DNA from 4 places in the Morganella morganii genome. Region 4 is predicted to be linked to each of the others. Evidence: predicted binding sites of a transcription regulator. Region 4 holds the regulator's gene; each other region holds the start of a gene.
The links. The regulator Fur, encoded in region 4, represses iron uptake genes when iron is present. The targets are predictions, from matches to a motif close to ATAATAATGAGAACNACTATCAA.
Positions count from the first base shown of each region.

Region 1: the regulator Fur is predicted to act here: its motif matches at 1,539-1,561, upstream of JL661_RS09885 (siderophore-interacting protein).
Region 2: the regulator Fur is predicted to act here: its motif matches at 1,325-1,347, upstream of sodA (superoxide dismutase [Mn]).
Region 3: the regulator Fur is predicted to act here: its motif matches at 1,333-1,355, upstream of exbB (tonB-system energizer ExbB).

Region 1 covers NZ_CP069157.1:2,044,976-2,048,167, forward strand. The annotation lists gene JL661_RS09870 (cytochrome ubiquinol oxidase subunit I) at 1-295, shown strand, start outside; gene cydB (cytochrome d ubiquinol oxidase subunit II) at 285-1,292, shown strand; gene JL661_RS09880 (DUF2474 domain-containing protein) at 1,273-1,428, shown strand; gene JL661_RS09885 (siderophore-interacting protein) at 1,628-2,452, shown strand; gene phoH (phosphate starvation-inducible protein PhoH) at 2,497-3,192, opposite strand, start outside.
Region 2 covers NZ_CP069157.1:3,512,809-3,516,000, reverse strand. The annotation lists gene yiiM (6-hydroxyaminopurine reductase) at 1-544, opposite strand, end outside; gene sodA (superoxide dismutase [Mn]) at 633-1,253, opposite strand; partial or broken gene acs (acetate--CoA ligase) at 1,623-3,192, shown strand, end outside.
Region 3 covers NZ_CP069157.1:3,282,637-3,285,828, forward strand. The annotation lists gene exbD (TonB system transport protein ExbD) at 1-303, opposite strand, end outside; gene exbB (tonB-system energizer ExbB) at 310-1,218, opposite strand; gene JL661_RS15700 (DedA family protein) at 1,596-2,294, shown strand; gene yqhD (alcohol dehydrogenase) at 2,432-3,192, shown strand, end outside.
Region 4 covers NZ_CP069157.1:2,713,503-2,716,694, forward strand. The annotation lists gene ybfE (LexA regulated protein) at 109-402, shown strand; gene fldA (flavodoxin FldA) at 549-1,079, shown strand; gene fur (ferric iron uptake transcriptional regulator) at 1,259-1,708, shown strand; gene glnS (glutamine--tRNA ligase) at 1,841-3,192, opposite strand, start outside.

The DNA of each region.
Region 1 (3,192 bases), 670 kb from region 4:
CCGGGGGCGTTTATATGATTCCCGGCCTTTCCAGCGCTTTATGTTATGGATGGCACCGTCCGGGCTTATCGCGATTCTCGCGGGCTGGTTTGTGACTGAAATCGGCCGCCAGCCGTGGGTGGTTTACGGATTACAGCGCACGACAGATGCCGTTTCAGCACACGGTGAGATGCATATGAGCATCAGCCTGCTGATCTTCTTTATTGTTTATGGTTCTGTGTTTGGTATCGGCTACATCTATATGATGAAACTGATCCGCAAAGGTATCGCGCCGGAGGTGTCTCATGGGCATTGATTTACCCCTGATTTGGTTCGTCATTATTATATTCAGTACGTTGATGTATATCGTAATGGACGGATTTGACCTCGGTATCGGCATCCTCTATCCCTTTGTGAAAAGCAATGCTGACCGCGACCTGATGATGAACAGTGTCGCCCCGGTCTGGGACGGTAACGAAACCTGGCTGGTGCTGGGCGGGGCCGCGTTGTTCGGTGCTTTCCCGCTGGCCTATGCCGTGATTCTGGATGCACTCGCCATTCCGCTGACACTGATGCTGGTCGCGTTAATCTTCCGTGGTGTGGCTTTTGAATTCCGCTTTAAAGCAGATGAACATCACCGTTATTTCTGGGATCGCGCGTTTCTGATCAGCTCAGTTATCGCCACTTTTGTGCAGGGTGTAGTCGTCGGCAGCGTGATTGAAGGTTTTCCGGTTGCAAACCGCGCCTTTACCGGCGGTGCCTTTGACTGGCTGGCGCCGTTCCCGCTGTTCTGCGGTTTCGGTCTGGTGATCGCGTATGCCCTGCTCGGCTGCGGCTGGCTGGTGATGAAAACGGAAGGTCATTTACAGCAGCAGATGTATAAGGTGCTGAAACCTCTGACCCTGGTGATGCTGGCGGTACTGGCCGTGATCAGTCTGTGGACACCGCTGGCGCATGACACCATTGCGGCGCGCTGGTTCAGCTTCCCGAATATTCTGTTCTTCCTGCCGGTACCGCTGCTGGTGCTTGTCTGTGCCGTTGCGCTGTTCCGCAGTGTCAGCCGTCATCTGCACTATACGCCGTTTTTTGCGGCACTCGGCCTGGTTTTTCTGGGTTTCACCGGACTCGGTATCAGTATCTGGCCGATGATTATTCCGCCGGTGATCGATTATGAAATGGCCGCCGCCCCCGGCGAAAGTCTGAGCTTTATGCTGGTTGGCGCTTTATTCATCATACCTGTGATCCTGGTATATACCTGGTGGAGTTATTATGTCTTCAGAGGAAAAATCACCCATGACCAGGGCTACCACTGAGTCTGCCGCAGCGGCCCCCTGGTGGAAAAAATCCGCCTGGATGGTCGCTATCTGGGCAGGCAGTGTTCTGGCATTGTTTGCAGTCTCATCGCTTTTCCGCTTATTAATGACGGCGGCGGGAATGAAAGTAAGATAGTCGTCATGTCTCATCAGTAAGTACCTCATCAGTACGTCATGCACTGTGTAAGCAGCTGCATTGCCCGGCACACCGTACCCCCATACGGTGTGCTTTTTTAAATAATTTTATTGATAATGATTACCATTCTTCTGAATTCCTGATACACTCCGCGAAATAGATATAACGAAACTAATAACAATAGAACGGAGAATTGCGCATGAGCCGGAAAAAAAATATCTACCGCCCTGCACCGCCGCGTCTGATTCAGGTGAAATCCTTTACCGACGTCACCCCCAATCTGCGCCGCATCACCTTTACGGCTGAGTCACTGGATACCTATCCGGCAGATTGCGAAGGTGGTCACCTGAAGCTGTTTATTGCCAAAGATGCGCCGAATCCGCCTGCTCTGCCGGTATTGTCCGATAAAGGACCGGTCTGGCCGGAAGATAAACCACGGCCGACCGCCCGTACCTATACCGTGCGTGCGATCCGCCCTGAACTGAAAGAAATCGATATTGAATTCGCTATGCATGATGATGCCGGTCCGGCGGTGGATTTCGCCAGAAATGCCAAACCGGGTGATTATATCGGTATTACCAATCCCGGCGGACCGGATCCGCTGCTGCCGGTGGCGAAACACTACTATATGGCAGCTGATTTAACAGCACTTCCCGCTGTTGCCGCGCTGCTGGAAAAAATGCCTGCAGAGGCTCAGGGCAATGTGGTGATCCGCATCGATCACGCGGATGACCAGCAGGTGCTGAACAAACCGGCGGGTATCACCCTGCACTGGGTGACCGGCGGCACAGAGAAAACCGCTGAAGTCACCGCACTGTTTAAAAGCTGGCCGGTCGCCGATGTGACAGAGTGTACGTTCTGGATTGCCGGAGAGGATGCGATGGTCAGGGATCTGCGCCGCTATGTGCGCCGTGAGCTGAACGGGGAACACAGTCAGATGTATGCGATCCCGTACTGGCGTTTCGGTTACGATGAGGAAGGTTATCACCGCCTGCGCCATGATGTGATGGATGCTGACGACTGATAATAAACAGGCTGCGGCGGTGTCTGCCGCCGCAGCCCCTGTACTCAGTTATAAGCCTGCAATGCCCGCAGACAGAGTGACGAACGCACACAGTCATCCTGCGTGAAAGACACCACTGATACCATATCGTCATCCCGGAAACGGCGCAGCACATCGGCCAGCCCGGACGGGACATTGCCCGGTAAATCACACTGACTGACATCACCGTTGACAATCACTGTCACATTCTCCCCCATCCTGGTCAGGAACATTTTCATTTGTGTGACAGTTACGTTCTGTGCTTCATCGAGGATCACCACCGCATTCTCAAAGGTTCGTCCGCGCATGTAGGCAAACGGTGCAATTTCCACCTTACCTATCTCCGGACGCAGACAATACTGTAAAAATGAAGCCCCCATCCGTTTCACCAGAACGTCATACACCGGCCGGAAATACGGCGCGAATTTTTCACTGATATCTCCGGGCAGAAAGCCCAGATCCTCTTCCGCCTGTAACACCGGACGGGTGACAATAATCCGCTCGATTTCCTTATTGATCAGTGCATCTGCCGCCAGTGCGGTACTGATAAAGGTTTTGCCGCATCCGGCCTCGCCGTTGGCAATAATCAGTTGTTTATGCGCTATCGCTCTGATGTATTTATCCTGTGCATCATTTCGCGGTAAAACAGCACTGTTGTCGCGTTTTTCCCGCGCCATGCCGATAGCTTCCACCCCGCCCGCCGGGATAAAAACCGCCACATT
Region 2 (3,192 bases), 800 kb from region 4:
GCAGATGAAAAGCGATGGCAGCGGCTTCCCTGACAGACACCGCGCTGGTGCGGGTCAGCAGTTTCAGCGGCTGATCACTGCTGACATCCCCTTTCCCGGCGACACGGTACAGCCAGCCGGTACGGCCGCAATCCTGCATCACCTGTGCAAAATCAGACACATCTGTCAGCGGATTCAGTTTGTAGCACGGTGAGCGCGGCTGGGTGACCTGAATCACGGCGCTGCCCCACTGATAAATATCCCCGATGAATACGGTTTCTTCTGTCATACCGAGGGTGGATATATTTTCCCCGAAGAACGGCGCGACAAAGCGATCCTCAATCTCCGGATACATCATTTTCCAGTAGTCGTAGTGTTCGCGGGGATAGTGACACAACGCACGGTCAGGGCCGCCGTGAAAGGCTTTTTCCGCCTGCTCGTCACCGGCGAGTCCGGTGGCACTGAGGGCAATCACGCCTTCGGTCTGACGCTTTTCAATTGCGCTGCGCCCGCAGCGGGCTGTATCCCTGACGGGACCGGTGAAAACTAAAGGTGTGTATGCCATGCCGCCTCCGTATTGAGTGAGACGGATATCATAATCGAAAGCGGGAAAGAAGAATATGTGCGGACAGCGTCCGCACATATTTCAGGACTTATTTTGCAGAAGCGAAACGCGCTGCTGCCTCATCCCAGTTCACCACAGACCAGAATGCTTTGATGTAATCCGGACGGCGGTTCTGGAACTTCAGATAATAGGCGTGTTCCCACACATCCAGACCGATGATCGGATAACCGGAAGTACCGGAAATCGCTTCACCCATCAGCGGGCTGTCCTGGTTGGCGGTGGAAACCACAGCCAGTTTGCCGTCTTTCAGCACCAGCCATGCCCAGCCGGAACCGAAACGGGTTGCGGCGGCTTTTTCAAACTCAGCCTGAAACGCCTCAACGCTGCCGAAATCGCGTTCAATCGCTGCTTTCAGATCGCCCTGTAATGTGGTGCCGGTTTTCAGGCCTTTCCAGAACATGCTGTGGTTGGAATGACCACCGGCGTTGTTGCGGATAAAGGTACGTTTGTCCGCCGGGAATTTATCGAGCTGTGCGATCAGATCGTCGATATCCAGATTTGCCATCTCAGGGAAGGCTTCCAGCGCGGTGTTGGTGTTATTCACATACGTCTGATGATGTTTGGTATGGTGAATTTCCATTGTCATTTTATCGAAATGCGGTTCTAACGCATCATAAGCGTACGGTAATGCAGGTAATACATAGCTCATAATTATAACTCCAGTAATTGACCGAACCGCTCACACCGTGTGTGAACAGGCTAAACATTATAATGAAACAGATGATAATGAAAACGATTATCAGATCTGTACGATCTGTGCGGATTTTTTTTATTTGTTATTTTACTGTCTTATTTTAGTTAAATATTTTAGCTTTTGCTTATCATCTGATGTCATGCACTATTTTTTATTCTACGGGTAATTTTTTATATCGCCGGAGGTTTTCGCATCAAATGATAACGCTGTGAATACCCCCTTTTTCAATCCGTGATCTTTAGCGCAAAAAAGAAACAAAGGCAGAAAGGTAACTTTATTTAACGTGATTTTGACATAGCATTAACAATTGAAAGGAGATGCATCATGACAAAAATAACGAAATATCCTGTACCCGAAGCAATTGCAGAAAACGCGCTAATCAATCATCAGCAGTATCTGGACGAGTATCAGCGGTCTGTTGAGGATCCCGACAGCTACTGGCGTGAGAAAGGTCAGATTGTAGACTGGATAAAGCCCTATACGCGGGTGAAAAACACCTCTTTTGATCCGGGCCATGTCAGTATTAAATGGTTTGAGGACGGCACACTGAATCTCAGTGCTAACTGTCTTGACCGGCATCTTGCGGAGCGTGGTGATAAACCGGCGGTGATCTGGGAAGGTGACAGCCCGGATGAGTCCCGCACACTCACTTACCGTGAACTGCATCATGATGTCTGCCAGTTTGCCAATGTCCTGAAACAGCAGGGGATCCGCAAAGGTGATGTGGTTGCGATTTATATGCCGATGGTACCGGAAGCAATGGTCGCCATGCTGGCCTGTGCCCGTATCGGTGCGGTGCACTCGGTGATTTTTGCCGGGTTCTCACCGGAGGCGGTGTCCGGCCGTGTCATTGATTCCGGGGCAAAAATGGTGATCACGGCAGATGAAGGTCTGCGCGCCGGGCGTACTATTCCGCTGAAGAAAAATGTGGATGACGGCCTGAAAAACCCGGGTGTGACCACAGTCAGCAGTGTGATTGTTTTCCGCCGCACCGGTAATCCGGTGGAGTGGCAGGAAGGGCGTGATATCTGGTGGCACGATGCTGTCAGTGGTGTCAGTGCGGACTGTCCGCCGCAGGAGATGAATGCGGAAGATCCGCTGTTTATCCTCTATACCTCCGGTTCCACCGGCAAGCCGAAAGGCGTGCTGCACACCACCGGCGGTTACCTGGTTTATGCCACTCTGACATTTAAATATATCTTTGATTATCATGGTGATGAAGTGTTCTGGTGTACAGCGGATGTCGGCTGGGTAACCGGACACACCTACCTGGTTTACGGCCCGCTCTCCAACGGGGCCATCACGCTGATGTTTGAAGGCGTACCGAACCATCCGAAGGTCAACCGGATGTGCCAGATTGTCGACAAACATCAGGTCAATATCCTGTATACCGCACCGACCGCTATCCGCGCCCTGATGGCTGAAGGCCTCAGTGCGATTGAAGACACCTCCCGCAAATCACTGCGCATTATGGGATCAGTCGGCGAGCCGATTAACCCGGAAGCCTGGGAGTGGTATTACAAAACTATCGGTGACAGCCGCTGCCCGATTGTCGATACCTGGTGGCAGACCGAAACCGGTGCCTGCATGATAGGTGCGATGCCGGGGGCGATTGAACTGAAACCGGGCTCCGCGACCGTCCCGTTCTTTGGTGTTCAGCCTGCGCTGGTGGATAACCAGGGTGAAATTCTGGACGGCGAAACCGAGGGGAATCTGGTGATCCTCGACTCCTGGCCGGGCCAGGCCCGTACTCTGTTCGGTGATCATGAACGTTTTGAACAGACCTATTTTTCCGCCTTTAAAGGTATGTATTTTGCCGGGGACGGTACCCGCCGTGATGAAGACGGCTATTACTGGATCACCGGGCGGGTGGATGATGTGCTGAATATCTCCG
Region 3 (3,192 bases), 570 kb from region 4:
CGTGGTTTCCTTATTGGATTCCGTGGTCTGATCCAGGATCTGAGCCAGTGTTTCTTTTGTGACTTCCTGCTCGCCCACCAGCAGCTGGTTATCTGCTTTCACCGTCAGGAAGACCGGTTTTTCCGGACGCGGCTGTGGTTTTGCCGTTGAGGCCGGCAGATTCACTTTAATATCAACGGTCGCCAGCGGTGCGGCCACCATAAAGATGATCAGCAGAACCAACATCACATCAATAAAAGGTGTGACGTTAATTTCATGCAATTCGCCGCTGTCATCCGACTCTTCGTTAAGACGCATTGCCATCAGATATTACCCTGCTTTGCTGTCTGCCAGGTCGAGATCACGGCCCAGCCATAAAATAGTGTGTGCTGCGGTATCACCCAGGTCACCACGGTAAGCGGAAATCATACGGGCAAAGATGTTGTAGATAACGACCGCAGGAATTGCCGCGACCAGACCCAGTGCCGTTGCCAGCAGTGCTTCTGCAATCCCGGGGGCCACAACCGCGAGGTTGGTGGTCTGTGAGTGAGCGATACCGATAAAGCTGTTCATGATACCCCATACGGTACCAAACAGGCCGACAAACGGTGAAATAGCCCCGATAGTGGCCAGATAGCCGTTACCGCGTCCCATATGACGGGCAACACCGGCAACGATACGCTCCTGACGGAATGTCACACGGTCTTTGATGCCGCTCAGATCACGGCTTTTTTCTGATGCAGTCCGCTCATTGACGGCATCAAGCACCAACATCCGGGTGACGCTCTTTTTCCCGAATGTATCGGCGATGGCAGCTGCTTCATCCAGCGAGCGGGCATCTTTGATTGCTGCCGCTTCACGGCGGATACGGCGGCGGGAAGCGATAAGATCCGCGCCCTTGGCAAAGAAAATGGACCAGGTAATCACTGAGGCGATAATAAGGCCGATCATAACCGACTTAACGATAACATCCGCGCCCTGATACATGGAAATCACGGACAATTCCGCCGCAAAGCCACGGTTACCGTCTGCCGGTGCTGCGCTGATTTCCTGAACAGGAACCTCTGTCGCGGATACCGGGGCCGCCGGTTGTTCAGGCGTCTGAGCAGGCTGACCGGCGGTTGCTGCCGGCGCGGTGACAGGTGTTGTTGTCGCTGGTGTGACAGCTGCAGTGTTATCTGCGAATGCACTGCCGGTTAAACATAATGCCAATAGCACAGAAACGGTCAAATTACGCATCAGTTGGCCTTCAACTCTCTTTTGTTATGAACTCTTTCTCAGCAAAAAATAAATCGTGTTATTCATCGCTACCCAAAAAACGAAACCCGCTGATCATACCAAACCCTGAGCAATTTGATAGTAATTATCATTACCGTTTACCAAAAAAATGCGATTCCGGCGGAAAATTTCACACGGAATGCTAAGGGTTTTCAGTCATCCGTCCGGGATCACCACAGATAAAACGCACAAAAAATGCCCACAGAGACATGATTCACCAACCTCCCTTTATACCGTCAGTGAATCGGAAGAAAAACCCGATCAAATCAAACGGGTGAGCAATTTTTGCGATACACTGTCTGTACCGTTGTTCCGGATCTCGTTTTACAGGAAATCTAATGTCTAGTTTATCAGAGATTGTGAGTGCGCTCTGGTCTCACGATTTTGCCACACTCTCTAATCCCGAAGTCCTCTGGCTGGTTTACGCTATCCTCTTCACCGTTATTGTGCTGGAGAACGGCATTCTGCCCACCGCGTTTCTGCCCGGGGATACCCTGCTTATTTTGTCAGGCGCACTGATTGCGAAGGGCGTGATGGATTTCCTGCCGACACTGGCTATTCTGACCGCCGCCGCCGGTATCGGCAGCTGGCTGGGTTTTGTTCAGGGGCGCTGGCTGAGTGATACCAAAACCGTCAGGCGCTGGATGACGCAGATCCCGAAAAATTACCATCAGAAAGCCGAAGTGCTGTTTAACCGCCACGGCCTGTATGCCCTGCTGATCGGTCGTTTTCTCGGTTTTGTCCGTACTCTGCTGCCGATGCTGGCAGGTCTCTCCTCGCTGCCGAACCGCCGTTTCCAGTTCTTTAACTGGCTGAGCGGATTCCTCTGGGTGGCGATTATTACCACCTTCGGTTATGTGCTCAATCAGATCCCGTTTGTCAAAGCACACGAAAAAACGGTAATGACCGCACTGCTGCTGATCCCGGTCTTTTTCCTGATTGTCGGTATCGTGGCATCCCTGTATCTGCTCATCCGACACTACCGCAGACGCCGCGCCCTGCTTAACCGCAGACGCCACCGCGTCCATAAGAAATAAGATAAGGGCTCCTGCGGGAGCCTTTTTGCTGCCGGTGTGCCGGAAAGCACAATCCGGTTCGCCACCACGCCTGCCCTGATTTACACTACACTTAATGGTTATCCGCTTCATTTTTCCTAATCTTACCCGGAGAAATAATGAACAACTTCACTCTTTTCACCCCGACAAAAATTCGTTTCGGCAAAGGCCAAATCGCCAAACTCAGCAGTGAAATCCCGAAAGATGCCAAAGTACTGATGCTGTACGGCGGCGGCAGTATTAAGCGTAACGGTGTTTACGAGCAGGTACTGGCTGCCCTGGACGGTTATGATGTTCATGAATTTTCAGGTATCGAACCGAACCCGGCCTATGAAACGCTGGTAAAAGCGATTGCGTATATCCGTGAGCATGACATCAGCTATCTGCTGGCGGTCGGCGGCGGGTCTGTTATCGACGGTACCAAGTTTATTGCCGCTGCGGTGGATTATCCGGGCGATCCGTGGGATATCATCACCACCGGAGGCCGCAATATCCGCAGTGCACTGCCGATTGCCTGTGTGCTGACACTTCCGGCCACCGGTTCTGAAACCAACTGTTTTTCTGTGGTCAGCCGCCGTGAAACCGGAGATAAGCAATCATTCGGTCACCCGCTGGTGCATCCGAAGTGTGCCATTCTTGATCCGCAGACCACTTACACCCTGCCGCCGCGCCAGACAGCCAACGGTGTGGTCGATGCCTTTATTCACACCCTCGAGCAGTATCTGACGTATCCGGTGAATGCCAAAATTCAGGACCGGTTTGCAGAAGGTATTCTGCTGACACTGATTGAGGAAGGCCCGAAAGTACTGGCAAACCCGGAGGATTATGACAGCCGTGCCAATGTGATGTGGGCCGCCACCCAGGCGCTGAGCGGGCTGAT
Region 4 (3,192 bases):
AATCTGCACGAAATCCGCGGTAACAGGCCGCGAAGCGGTGGCGGTAAGCGGGATGGCGGTGTATCATTGCGCGTTTATCATTGTAATCCGCCTTTTCGTAGTAAAATTATGGCCAAAGAACAAACGGATCGTACCACGCTGGATTTGTTCGCTGACGAACGCCGGCCCGGACGACCGAAAACAAACCCGCTCTCCCGTGATGAGCAGTTGCGGATTAACAAACGCAATCAGCTGCGGCGTGACAAAGTTAACGGATTACGCCGCGTTGAGCTCAAACTGAATGCGGATATTGTCGATGCCCTGAACCAGCTGGCATACGAAGAAAACGTGAACCGGGGCGAACTTATCGAGCAAATTCTGCTTGATTACCTTCAGCGTTCTGATTTATGCACCAAATTGTGAGACGACACACCACACAAATTTGACAGACTTCAAATACTGTTTTCGTCAGAATGGTATTTATGAAGATGAAATAGTTATAATTTCTGCTTGTTGTCGCTGCGGCGTCCTTTTGCAGGCACAGAGATTTTCGGTTGAGAGGCTTATTTATGGCAATCGCAGGTATATTTTTTGGTAGTGACACCGGTAACACAGAAAATATCGCTAAAATGATTCAGAAATTACTCGGCGATGATGTTGCTGAAGTCCGGGATGTTGCCAAGTGCAGCAAAGAGGACATCGAAGGGTTTGATTTCTTACTGCTGGGTATCCCGACCTGGTATTACGGCGAAGCACAGTGTGACTGGGATGATTTTTTCCCGACACTGGAAGAAATTGATTTTAACGGTAAAATTGTGGCTATCTTCGGTTGTGGTGACCAGGAGGATTACGCAGAGTATTTCTGTGACGCCATGGGCACCATCCGTGACATCATTGAACCGCGCGGCGCGACCATTGTGGGCCACTGGCCGACAGAAGGCTACCACTTTGAAGAGTCAAAAGGCCTGGCGGACGACAGTCACTTTATCGGCCTGGCTATTGATGAAGATCGCCAGCCGGAGCTGACTAACGAACGCGTGGCAAAATGGGTTGAGCAGATCCGCGAAGAAATGAGTCTTGACGAGATTCTGGCAATTTAAGGTTTTCCCTTAAATTGCGAATGATAATTCTGCTTATTTATGTAATGATATTATTTATCCGGTCCGGCATCGGTCAGGCGAATCGCACCTGACACCTTTTGATAGCCGGACATTGTGTTCAGCCGTTGAGCGTTTTCCCGAATGTGCGCTCACCAGCGACAATATAGGACTAAATCCGCATGACCGATAACAATAAAGCATTGAAAAATGCAGGACTGAAAGTCACACTTCCCCGCCTGAAGATTCTGGAAGTGTTGCAGGATCCGGAGTGCCATCACGTCAGTGCGGAAGATCTCTACAAAAAACTGATCGATATCGGTGAAGAGATTGGACTCGCAACTGTCTACCGCGTTCTGAACCAGTTTGATGACGCCGGTATTGTCACCCGTCATAACTTTGAGGGCGGCAAATCCGTTTTCGAACTGACCCAGCAACACCACCACGATCACCTGATCTGCCTGGATTGCGGTAAAGTGATTGAGTTCAGTGATGAATCCATTGAATCACGTCAGAAAAATATCGCGGAACGCCACGGTATTAAACTCACCAACCACAGCCTGTACCTGTACGGCCACTGTGCGGATGGTGACTGCCGTTCTGATGAAGGTATCCACGACGAGAAAAAATAATTCTCGCCGTTAACCATTTTGTATGAAAGGCGCGTATCGCGCCTTTTTTGTTGCCGTTTTTCAGAACACATGCACACAAAAAAAGCCGTTCCTGCGAACGGCTTTTTTATATTAATAACACTGTGTTATCTGTTATTTACTCTCAATTTTCGCCCAGGTATCACGCAGGCCGACAGTCCGGTTAAAGACTAATTTATCCGCTGAGGATAATTTGGCATCAGCACAGAAATACCCCTCACGCTCAAACTGATACGGCTTGCTGCTGTCAGCGGCAACCAGTGACGGCTCCACAAAACCCTGACGGATCACCAGAGAATCCGGGTTAAGCGTCGACAGGAAATCATCTTCTGCGCCCGGGTTCGGTACACTGAACAGACGGTCATACAGACGGATTTCCGCCGGTACCGCGTGCTTCACGCTGACCCAGTGGATAACGCCCTTCACTTTACGTCCGTCAGCCGGATCTTTATTCAGGGTTTCCGGATCATAGGTGCAGTAGATAGTGGTGATATTGCCTTCGCTGTCTTTTTCCGCACGCTCTGCTTTAATCACAAACGCATTACGCAGGCGCACTTCTTTATTCAGCACCAGACGCTTGTACTGTTTGTTCGCTTCTTCACGGAAGTCTGCGCGATCAATCCAGATTTCACGGCTGAACGGCACTTCGCGGCTGCCCATCTCCGGTTTGTTCGGATGATTCGGCATGGTGACCATCACATCACCTTCCGGCATGTTTTCAATCACGACTTTCACCGGATCAATAACAGCCATGGCGCGTGGTGCGCTTTCGTTCAGGTCATCACGGATACAGGATTCCAGTGCCGCCATTTCGACGTTGTTGTCCTGTTTGGTGACACCGATACGGCGGCAGAACTCGCGGATAGAGGCAGCGGTATAACCACGGCGGCGCAGACCGGAAATGGTCAGCATGCGCGGGTCATCCCAGCCTTCAACAAATTTCTCTGTTACCAGCTGATTCAGTTTCCGCTTGGACATCACAGTGTATTCAAGATTCAGGCGGGAGAACTCATACTGACGCGGATGGCAGTCAATAGTGATGTTATCCAGCACCCAGTCATACAGGCGGCGGTTGTCCTGGAATTCCAGTGTACAGAGTGAATGGGTGATCCCTTCCAGCGCATCAGAAATACAGTGGGTGAAATCGTACATCGGGTAGATGCACCATTTGTCACCGGACTGATGGTGAGTCGCAAACTTAATACGGTAAATGACCGGATCACGCATCACCATAAAGGAGGATGCCATATCGATTTTGGCACGCAGACACGCTTTACCTTCCTCAAAGCCGCCGTCACGCATTTTTTCAAACAGCGCGAGGTTCTCTTCCGGAGTACGGTCGCGGTACGGGCTGTTCCGGCCCGGCTCTTTTAAGGTGCCGCGGTATTCACGGATCTCTTCCGGACTTAATTCGCAGACATACGCCAGGCCTTTGTTGATCAGCTCAACGGCGTAGTTGTACAGCG